Regions from separate parts of the Aeromonas intestinalis genome, predicted to be linked through region 1. Evidence: riboswitches for the same ligand, from Rfam matches in the RefSeq annotation. Region 1 holds a riboswitch; the other holds the start of a gene.
What was found. Region 1 has a riboswitch for lysine ahead of ACW5W7_RS04515 (Na+/H+ antiporter NhaC family protein). Riboswitches for the same ligand answer to the same signal wherever they lie in the genome.
Positions count from the first base shown of each region.

Region 2: it holds a riboswitch for lysine, as region 1 does, so the genes downstream of both, lysC (lysine-sensitive aspartokinase 3) here and ACW5W7_RS04515 (Na+/H+ antiporter NhaC family protein) in region 1, are expected to answer to the same signal.

Region 1 covers NZ_JBSTYK010000003.1:45,369-49,940, reverse strand. Annotated here, with positions in the region: gene queC (7-cyano-7-deazaguanine synthase QueC) at 1-43, shown strand, start outside; gene queE (7-carboxy-7-deazaguanine synthase QueE) at 99-770, shown strand; gene ACW5W7_RS04530 (DUF3820 family protein) at 772-1,002, shown strand; gene ACW5W7_RS04525 (cob(I)yrinic acid a,c-diamide adenosyltransferase) at 999-1,562, shown strand; gene ACW5W7_RS04520 (H-NS family histone-like protein) at 1,629-2,036, opposite strand; lysine riboswitch at 2,359-2,530, shown strand; gene ACW5W7_RS04515 (Na+/H+ antiporter NhaC family protein) at 2,617-4,197, shown strand; gene ACW5W7_RS04510 (thymidine kinase) at 4,284-4,572, shown strand, end outside.
Region 2 covers NZ_JBSTYK010000011.1:140,773-145,344, reverse strand. Annotated here, with positions in the region: gene argA (amino-acid N-acetyltransferase) at 178-1,506, shown strand; lysine riboswitch at 1,638-1,859, shown strand; gene lysC (lysine-sensitive aspartokinase 3) at 1,946-3,298, shown strand; partial or broken gene ACW5W7_RS15280 (hypothetical protein) at 3,417-4,484, opposite strand.

The DNA of each region.
Region 1 (4,572 bases):
GGTCGGGGTCATGGCGCGCCTGCACGCAAAAACCGGGTTGTGAGTCTTGCCCCTGTTTGGGGTATAATCCGCGCCTTTTGCAACAAGCCGTGACCAGCATGCACTACCCAATCAACGAGATATTCCAGACCATCCAGGGGGAGGGGGTCTTCACCGGCCTGCCCGCCATCTTCGTGCGCCTGCAGGGGTGCCCCGTGGGTTGCCCCTGGTGCGATACCCGTCACACCTGGGTGGTGGACCCGGCCCGTGAAGTGGGCCCAGGCGAGGTGCTGGACAGATCCAACGAGTGCGATGGCTGGAGCAAGATGAGCACGGAGGCGATCCTCGAGAGCTTCGAGACCCTGGGCTACCAGGCGCGCCATGTGGTGATCACCGGTGGCGAGCCCTGCCTCTACGATCTCCATGAGCTCTCGGGCGCCCTGCTGGATGCGGGTTACCAGGTACAGATCGAAACCAGCGGTACCAGCGAGATCCTGACCCATGCACAGACCTGGGTCACCGTTTCCCCGAAGATCGGGATGAAGGGGGGCTTGCCTGTACTGGTGTCGGCGCTCGAGCGGGCGAACGAGATCAAGCACCCGGTGGCGACCGAGCGACACATCGAAGAGCTCGATGCCCTGCTGGCAACCGCCAGTCTACGCCCCGATGTGGTGATTGCCTTGCAGCCCATCAGCCAGAAGCCGAGGGCCACCGAACTTGCCATGGCGACCTGTATCGCCCGCAATTGGCGACTATCCATCCAGACTCACAAATATCTGAATATCGATTAAGATGGATAATCTCACGGACGAGCGGGTATTGCTCACCCTGGCAAACCAGATGCCTTACGGAAAATATCGGGGCCGGCGTATCATCGATATTCCGGAGCCCTATCTGGTGTGGATGGCCCGCACCGGTTTTCCGGCAGGATCCCTGGGCCAGTCATTGGCACTGGCGTACGAGATAAAACTCAATGGACTGGAGTCCATGATTATTCCCATTATTAACAGGATGTCGCCATGAGAATATATACCCGGCAGGGGGACAAGGGACTCACTCGCTTGGCCGATGGCTCCCGTTTGGCCAAGGATGATCCGCGCGTCGAGACCTATGGCGCCATCGATGAGTTAAATTCCCAGATAGGTCTGTTGATGGCCGAAATACCCGAGCAGGAGAAAACCCTGCTGGCCGAGCTGATATTGCTGCAGCAGGAGTTATTTGACTTGGGAGGAGAGCTGGCCTTTTCCAGCGAGGCGCAAAATAGCGAACTGTGGCAGGTCAGCGAGCAGTGGACATTGCGCCTCGAGCAGCAAATAGATGCCTACAGCGCCAAGTTGCCTGCGCTGCATAATTTCATTTTGCCAAGCGGCTCCCGGGCGGCGGCCCAGGCCCATGTGGTGCGTACCCTGACCCGCCGCTGCGAGCGGTTGCTGCTGGGCCTGAGTCGCACCGAGCAGGTCAACCCGGCGGTCTTGCCCTATCTGAACCGGCTGAGCGACTGGTTCTTCACGGTGGCGCGGTATCTGCTCGTCTGTACCGGCACGCCCGAGGTGCTCTGGGTCAAGGCCGCAGATCGCGGCTAGGCCAGATTCGGGACAATAAAAAACCTCGCCATGGCGAGGTTTTTTATTGCAAGGGTCGCGCTGTTTTCAGATGGCGAACGCTTCCACGGATTTACCTTCGGCCACGGCCTTGGCAATGGTGGAGGGCATGCGACCCTGACCGGTCCAGGTTTTTTCCACGCCGTTGTCATCGAGATAGCGATATTTGGCGGGGCGGGGGGCACGTTTGCTTTTACCGGCTTTGGGGGAATCGACGGCCACTGTGCCTACCAATTCGGCGGGGTCAATGCCGGCCGCTTTCAGCATTTCGGCATATTCGGCAATTTTACGTTGATGTTCTTCCCGCGCCTGACGGTCGGCAGATTCATCCTGCTGGCGTTCGGTGACGATGGTGGTGAGTTTTTCCAGACCTTCTTCCAATTGTTCCAGCGTCAGTTCACGGCAGGTCGCCCGCAGACTACGGATATTCAACAGCACTTTCAGAAATTCGTTCATATTGGCTACCACGCGAGCAGAAATATACAGGGGGGATGAAAAGCTATTTTCGTTAATTTATAGGGGGGCTCGCCATCAAGTCAAGCGCGCGGAATTAATTATGGGAAAATATAAATTAAGCCAGGCGAGATAGCGGGGCGATATATTGCCCCGATGGGCGGTCATTAATCTTCAAATGAGTTCCAGATAGATGAAAATGTCGGCTGGATCGATTTTTGTGAACCATTTGACTACCCCTTCGCGATTCATCGCCATACTCGCATTGAATTTTAATCAAAAAACTTGCTATCACACCGTGCCTCGATAAAATGTGCCCCGAATACCTTTAAGTAGAGGCGCGCTGCCTATGAGTAACCGAGCGGAGGGTGATGCCTGCGATGCTCGAGGAAAGGAGTCGGCGCCGAAGTGACCAGGCCATCATACCGGGTTGCTGGTTCTGCATCGAACAGGTGCAGGACTGCCATAGTCATCCACTATGGAGCGCTACCTGAAGGGGCTGAGGAGTATTACCTCCCCATGGGTTTTGTTTCTTTATCCTCTCGGTAGATCTCCACCTGCTGTCTTTAGGTGCAAAGAGATCATGGACATCGTTCACTACGCCGACTCCGGTTGGTCTATCGTTCCCCCCTTGCTGGCCGTCGCATTGGCTATCATCACCCGCCGCGTCCTGGTGTCGCTGGGGGTGGGTATCATTGCGGGCAGCCTGCTGCTCAATCAGTTTGACCCCCTCGCTTCCCTGCATTACATGCTGAACACCGTGCTCAAGATCTTCTGGGTCGATGGCGCATTGAATCGTGACAACGTGAACATGATCCTGTTCATGCTGCTGCTGGGTGGCCTCATCAGCCTGATGAGCGTCTCCGGTGCCACTCGCGCCTTCGCAGAGTGGGCCGCGAAACGCGCCAAGACCCGCAAGGGGGCCAAGGCGCTGACCGGCATGATGGTGTTCGCCTTCTTCATCGATGACTTCTTCCACAGCCTGTCGGTGGGGGCCATCTGCCGTCCGGTCACCGATCGCTTCCAGATCTCCCGCGCCAAGCTGGCCTATCTGCTGGACTCCACCGCAGCGCCGGTCTGCGTGCTGATGCCCATCTCCTCCTGGGGGGCCTACATCATCGCCCTGGTGGGCGGCATCATGGCGGCCCATGGCCTGACGGATCAGAGCCCCATCTCCGCCTTCGTCGAGATGATCCCCATGAACCTCTACGCCGTGTTCACCCTGATCATGGTGCTGGTGGTGATCGCCTTCCAGCTCGACATCGGCTCCATGCGCCAGCACGAGCAGTGGGCCCTGGAGGGCAAGCTGTGGGATGAGTCCAAGGGCCGACCCATCGGTCTGGACATGGAGTGCCCCGAGGAGAGCAACGGCGGCATGATCGACATGGTGCTGCCGATCCTGACCCTGACTCTGGCCACCGTCTACTTCATGATTGACTCCGGTGCCGCCGTGCTGGCCAGCAAGGGTGAACCCTTCAGCGTGCTCGGCTCGTTCGAGAATACCAATGTCGGCTCCTCCCTGGTCTATGGCGCCCTGTGCAGCCTGGTGGTCTCCATCGGCTTGGCCATGCGCCTCAAGCTGGGTGCCAAGAACTGGATGAAGGCAGCGCCGCAAGGCGTGATGGCCATGCTGCCCGCCATCAACATCCTGCTGTTCGCCTGGACCATCGGTGCCGTGGTGCGTGACGTGGAGACCGGCAAGTACCTGGCTTCCATGGCCAACGGCAACCTGCCGGTGGAAGTGTTGCCCGCCGTGGTGTTCGTGCTCTCCTGCGCCATGGCGTTTGCCACCGGCACCAGCTGGGGCACCTTCGGCATCATGCTGCCGCTGGCCGGTGACATGGCGGCCGCGAGCGATGTGGCCCTGATGCTGCCCATGCTGGCCGCCGTGCTGGCGGGCTCGGTGTTCGGGGATCACAGCTCCCCCATCTCCAGCACCAGCATACTGTCGGCCACCGGCGCCGGCTGCCATCACATCGATCACGTGATGACCCAGCTGCCCTACGCCCTTGCCATCGCCTTCGGCGCGGCCATGGGCTACCTGGTGATGGGGCTGATGCACTCCGTACTGGCAGGCTTCACCGTCAGTGCCCTCTGGTTTGTCATCTTCTCCAGCTATCACCTGCGCAAGGCGCGGCAGGCGAGAGCGCTGGCAGTCGCATAAATTAAACAAGGGGCCCACGGGCCCCTTGGTTTTGGCGGGGGCATTGGTTAGCATGCGCCCCATAAATTCAGTTTCGGAACAGTACCATGGCTTCACTGCACTACAAATTCGCCACCATGAACTCGGGCAAGTCGACCCAGCTTATTCAGGCGCACTTCAACTACCTGGAGCGAGGCATGGTTCCGCTGGCCATGACGCCGGTCATCGACGATCGCTTCGGAACCGGGGTGATCAGTGCAAGAGTAGGCTTGGAGCTGAAGGTGGAAGTGTTCAGTGACAGCTGTGATCTGTTCGAGATGGTCCAGACACGCCACGGCGAGAAGAAGATCGATGTGTTCATCGTCGACGAGGCCCAGTTCCTGACTCGGGAGCAGG
Region 2 (4,572 bases), on a different contig from region 1:
TGGCATGGGATCAACTTGGCCGGACGCCGCCTGACCCACGCCAGTTTCCCGTCCTCTCCCCTCCCCCTGGAGGAGATAAATGGCAGCAACAGCCACCAAATCAATATTTAGTCTTGATTTGTGAATTTATTTTCATATATTGAGCAAATTGCTGTTTTTTTATGGAAGAAGTCTCAAGTGCGTGAACGCGAACCCAGCCTGGTCTATGCCTTTCGGCAATCCACCCCCTATGTCAACGTGCACAGAGGCGCCACCTTCGTGCTGATGATGGGGGGCGAAGCCATCTGCCACCCCAACTTTGCCAACATCGTCACCGACATCGCCCTGTTGCAGACCCTCGGCATCCGGCTGGTACTGGTGTTCGGCTCCCGCCCGCAGAACGACGAGGCGCTGGCCCGGGCCGGCATCGAGGCGCAGTACCACAAGCGCATCCGGGTCACCGACGATCAGAGCTTCGACCTCATCAAACAGGTGTGTGGCGGGCTGCAGTACGACATCACGGCCCAGCTCTCCATGGGGATCGCCAACACCCCCATGCAGGGGGCACGCCTGAGCGTGGTGAGTGGCAACTTCGTCACCGCCCAGCCGCTCGGGGTGGAGGATGGCGTCGACTACTGCCACAGCGGCCGGGTGCGCCGCATCGATGTGGAGGGGATCCGTCGCCAGCTGGATCAGCAGGCCATGGTGCTCATCTCCCCCATCGGCTGCTCGGTCACCGGCGAGAGCTTCAACCTGAGCTCGGAAGAGGTGGCGCGGCGGGTCGCGGTGGATCTCAAGGCCGACAAGCTCATCTGTTTCAGCAGCACCCAGGGGGTCATGGACCGCCACGGCGAGGCCATCTCCGAGCTCTTCCCCGAGCAGGCCGAAGAGCTCCTGGTGGAGCTGGAGCAGGCGGGAGAAGAGATGTCCGGCACCGCCCGTTACCTGCGCGCGGCCATCGCTTCGTGTCGCGGCGGCGTTCCCCGCTCCCACCTGGTGAGCTATCAGGATGACGGCGCCATGCTGCAGGAGCTGTTCAGCCGTGACGGCCTCGGCACCCAGATAGTGCGCGAAAGTGCCGAGCGGGCGCGGGCCGCCGCCATCGAGGACATCGGCGGCATCCTGGATCTCATTCGCCCGCTGGAAGAGGAAGGCATACTGGTGCGCCGCTCCCGCGAGCAACTGGAGATGGAGATCGACAAGTTCACCATCATCGAGCGGGACGGTCTCATCATCGGCTGCGCCGCCCTCTACTGCTTCATGGAGGAGGCCATGGCCGAGATGGCCTGCGTCGCCATCCACCCGGATTACCGCAACTCCAACCGTGGAGATCAGCTGATCGCCAAGGTGGCCGAGCGGGCCAAACGGCTCGGCATCGAGCGTCTGTTCGTGCTCACCACCCGCTCCATTCACTGGTTCCGGGAACGGGGCTTCGAGCCGCTGGAGGTGGAAGACTTGCCGGTGGCACGCCAGCGCTTCTACAACTGGCAGCGCAGATCCAAGGTATTGTCCAAGACAATCGCGTAACTCTTTGTACGAAGCATTTAGCTAACTGATTGATCTTGTGCCTGGTTCCTGTCGATTGTTGATTTTTTTGCAAACTCGATTGACAGTGCATTCCAGTGCAGGGTATTTCTACATGCACGCCACCTCAGGGTGGCACCAGAAGAGGAGCGCTGCCCAGGCAGCCCAAGGGAGGACGCCAGCGTCCGGTGAACTTGGGTCAGGGGGAGCAGCGCCGAGACGAGGCGGGTCGCTGGAGACCACCACGTCGGCTGCGGGGGCTGAATCCCCCGGGTTGTCATCGGTCGTGTGCATCCCACAGGCATCCATCAGGATGTCTGTGGGATGGGCACCGCGGATGGAGTGCTTCTGGCCGGGACCCTCGTGTTTTCCTGCCATTTATCGCCTCCTCCTCTCTTTTGCCTGCTGAAACCGGATTTTCACCTTGAGACAGGAGTATGTTATGAGCCAGATCAACGTCGCCAAGTTCGGCGGAACCAGTGTCGCCGATGCCGCGGCCATGAACCATTGTGCCGACGTGGTACTGGCCAATCCGGCGACCCGGGTGGTGGTGCTGAGTGCCAGCGCCGGCGTCACCAACCTGCTGGTGAGTCTGGCGCAAGGGGAACTGGACGAGGCGGGTCAGGATGCCCAGCTCGCCCGGCTCGCCGACATTCAGCAAGCCATACTGACGGCGCTGGGGGAACCCGGCGATGTGAGCGCCATCATCCACGCTCAGCTCGCCGAGATCCGGACCATGGCCCGTCAGGCCCAGTTGCACACGGACGCTGAACTCGCCGACAGGCTCATCGCCTGCGGTGAACTGATGTCGACTCGCCTCTTTACCGAGCTGCTGCACCAGCGCGGCGTCAAGGCCCAGTGGCAGGATGCGCGCCAGCTGATGCGCACCGACAGCCGCTTTGGCAAGGCGAGCGTGGATCTCGCCGCCACCCGCACTCTCTGCCAGGCCAGCCTGGGGCCCCTGCTTGGCGACAGCCTGGTCATCACCCAGGGCTTCATCGGCGCCGACGGCGACGGCCGTACCACCACCCTGGGACGCGGGGGCTCCGACTACAGCGCGGCCCTGCTGGCCGAGGCGCTGGATGCCAGCAGCATTGAGATCTGGACCGACGTGCCCGGCATCTACACCACGGATCCGCGCCTCGTCACCCGGGCCCGCCCCATTCCCGAAATCAGCTTCGTGGAGGCGGCCGAGATGGCCACCTTCGGCGCCAAGGTACTGCATCCGGCCACCCTGCAGCCGGCCCTGCGCCAGGACATTCCGGTCTTCGTCGGCTCCGCCAAGGATCCGGCTGCAGGCGGCACCTGGATCCGCGCCAGCACCACCACCAACCCGCTGTTCCGGGCCGTGGCCCTGCGCCGCTCCCAGGTGCTGGTCACCCTGCACAGCCTCAACATGTTCCACGCCTACGGCTTTTTGGCCGAAGTGTTCGGCATCCTGGCGCGCCATCGCATCTCGGTGGATCTCATCACCACCTCCGAAGTGAGCGTGTCGCTCACCCTGGATCACACCGGCAGCCAGAGCAACGGCGAACCCATCCTCGGCGACAAGGTGCTGGCGGAGCTGGGGCAGTTGTGCAAGGTCGAAGTGGAAACGGATCTTGCACTGGTGGCCCTCATCGGCAACCGCATGAGTGAGGCAGCCGGGGTCGGCAGCCGGGTATTTGATGCCATCCGCGAGCACAATATCCGCATGATCTGCTACGGCGCCAGCGCCCATAACCTCTGCTTCCTGGTCAAAGAGAGCGAGGCGGGCCACATCGTCAACCGTCTCCATCAGGAGCTGCTCGACTGAGCCCAATGACGACAATCCTCCATCAACAAGAAGAGGGGGCCCCGGGCCCCCGTGAGGGTTTTGTGAAGGGGAAACCCCGGGGGGGCGCCCCGAGTAGGGCGAAAGCCTGGACGGCCTGTGGCAGCAGATGCTCCCTGATGGGGTCGCGCAAAGCCGCGAGCCGCGCGAGCAAGCCCTGCTGACCGAGCCCGGCCTCTTCGTCGCTCAGGCTGGCTGCGAGGGATGGATAGTGATCCCGCACCGCCCTCTCCAGCCAGTCGAGACGACGCAACGTGAGGGGGCCGCAGCTCTTGCCGCCGAGATCGTCGTCGATATCGAGCCGATGGCTGCGATACATATCCTGCCACCAGTTGGCCGCCAGCGCTTCGTCACTCTCGAGGGCGGTGCGCCAGCGCGCCAGCAGCGCCTGCATCCGGGCCAGCACGGCGGGATTGGCCCCTTCCCGGTGCAGGTATTGCAACTCGTCCGTGGCCCAGGCGAGGCAGAGGGTGCGCCAGTGGTGAAACAGCGGCAGGGGATCCGCCTCGTCCAGCCAGAGACCGGAGAGGGTACGGGTCTCCAGCCGCTCGGGTACATGAAACTCGGGATCGGACAGGCCGTTGGAGTTGAATTCGTGGCGGGGATCGAAGGGCCACATGTAACCAAAGTCGAACACCGAGATCTGCTGGCCGTCATCGAGCAGGTTGCCCGGGCTCGGATCCCAGTCAAACCAGCCCCAGCGGGCCAGCTCCGCCTGCACCGCCAGCATCTGCGCCAGATTGCGCCGGTTCAGGGTCTTGACGGGATCCCCCCTGAGCCAGGGGGAGACCAGCACCCCGGCCCGGGCCGAACCGAAGCAGGTGCAGACCACGTGGGAGAGGATGGTGGGGTGCAACTCTCGCAGGGTTTCAATCTCCCGGCGCCGCTCCAGCTCGGTCAAGAAGGCGGTCTGACCGTCCACATTGGCCACCAGGGAGTCGGCCCTGCGCCGCTTGAGGCACCAGTGATGACCCTCGACTTTCAGATGAAACACTTCGGCGGTGAGGCCGTGGCGATAGACCCTGAGCACATCAGGGTGATCCTCGGTCAGCTTGAGCAATTGGGCCAATGGCTGGGGACAGTCGCGTTCACGCCCGATCCGGATCTCCTCTTTGCGCTCCAGCATCTGGAGCAGCCTTGCCTGACGTGCCGCAACCTTAGGATTCATACATGTACCTCCGACCGTTATTGAGAGACTAAGCAGCAAGACAGAGGCAAACCAGCGGCAAACGCTCATGATGCCGTTTTCATCACAG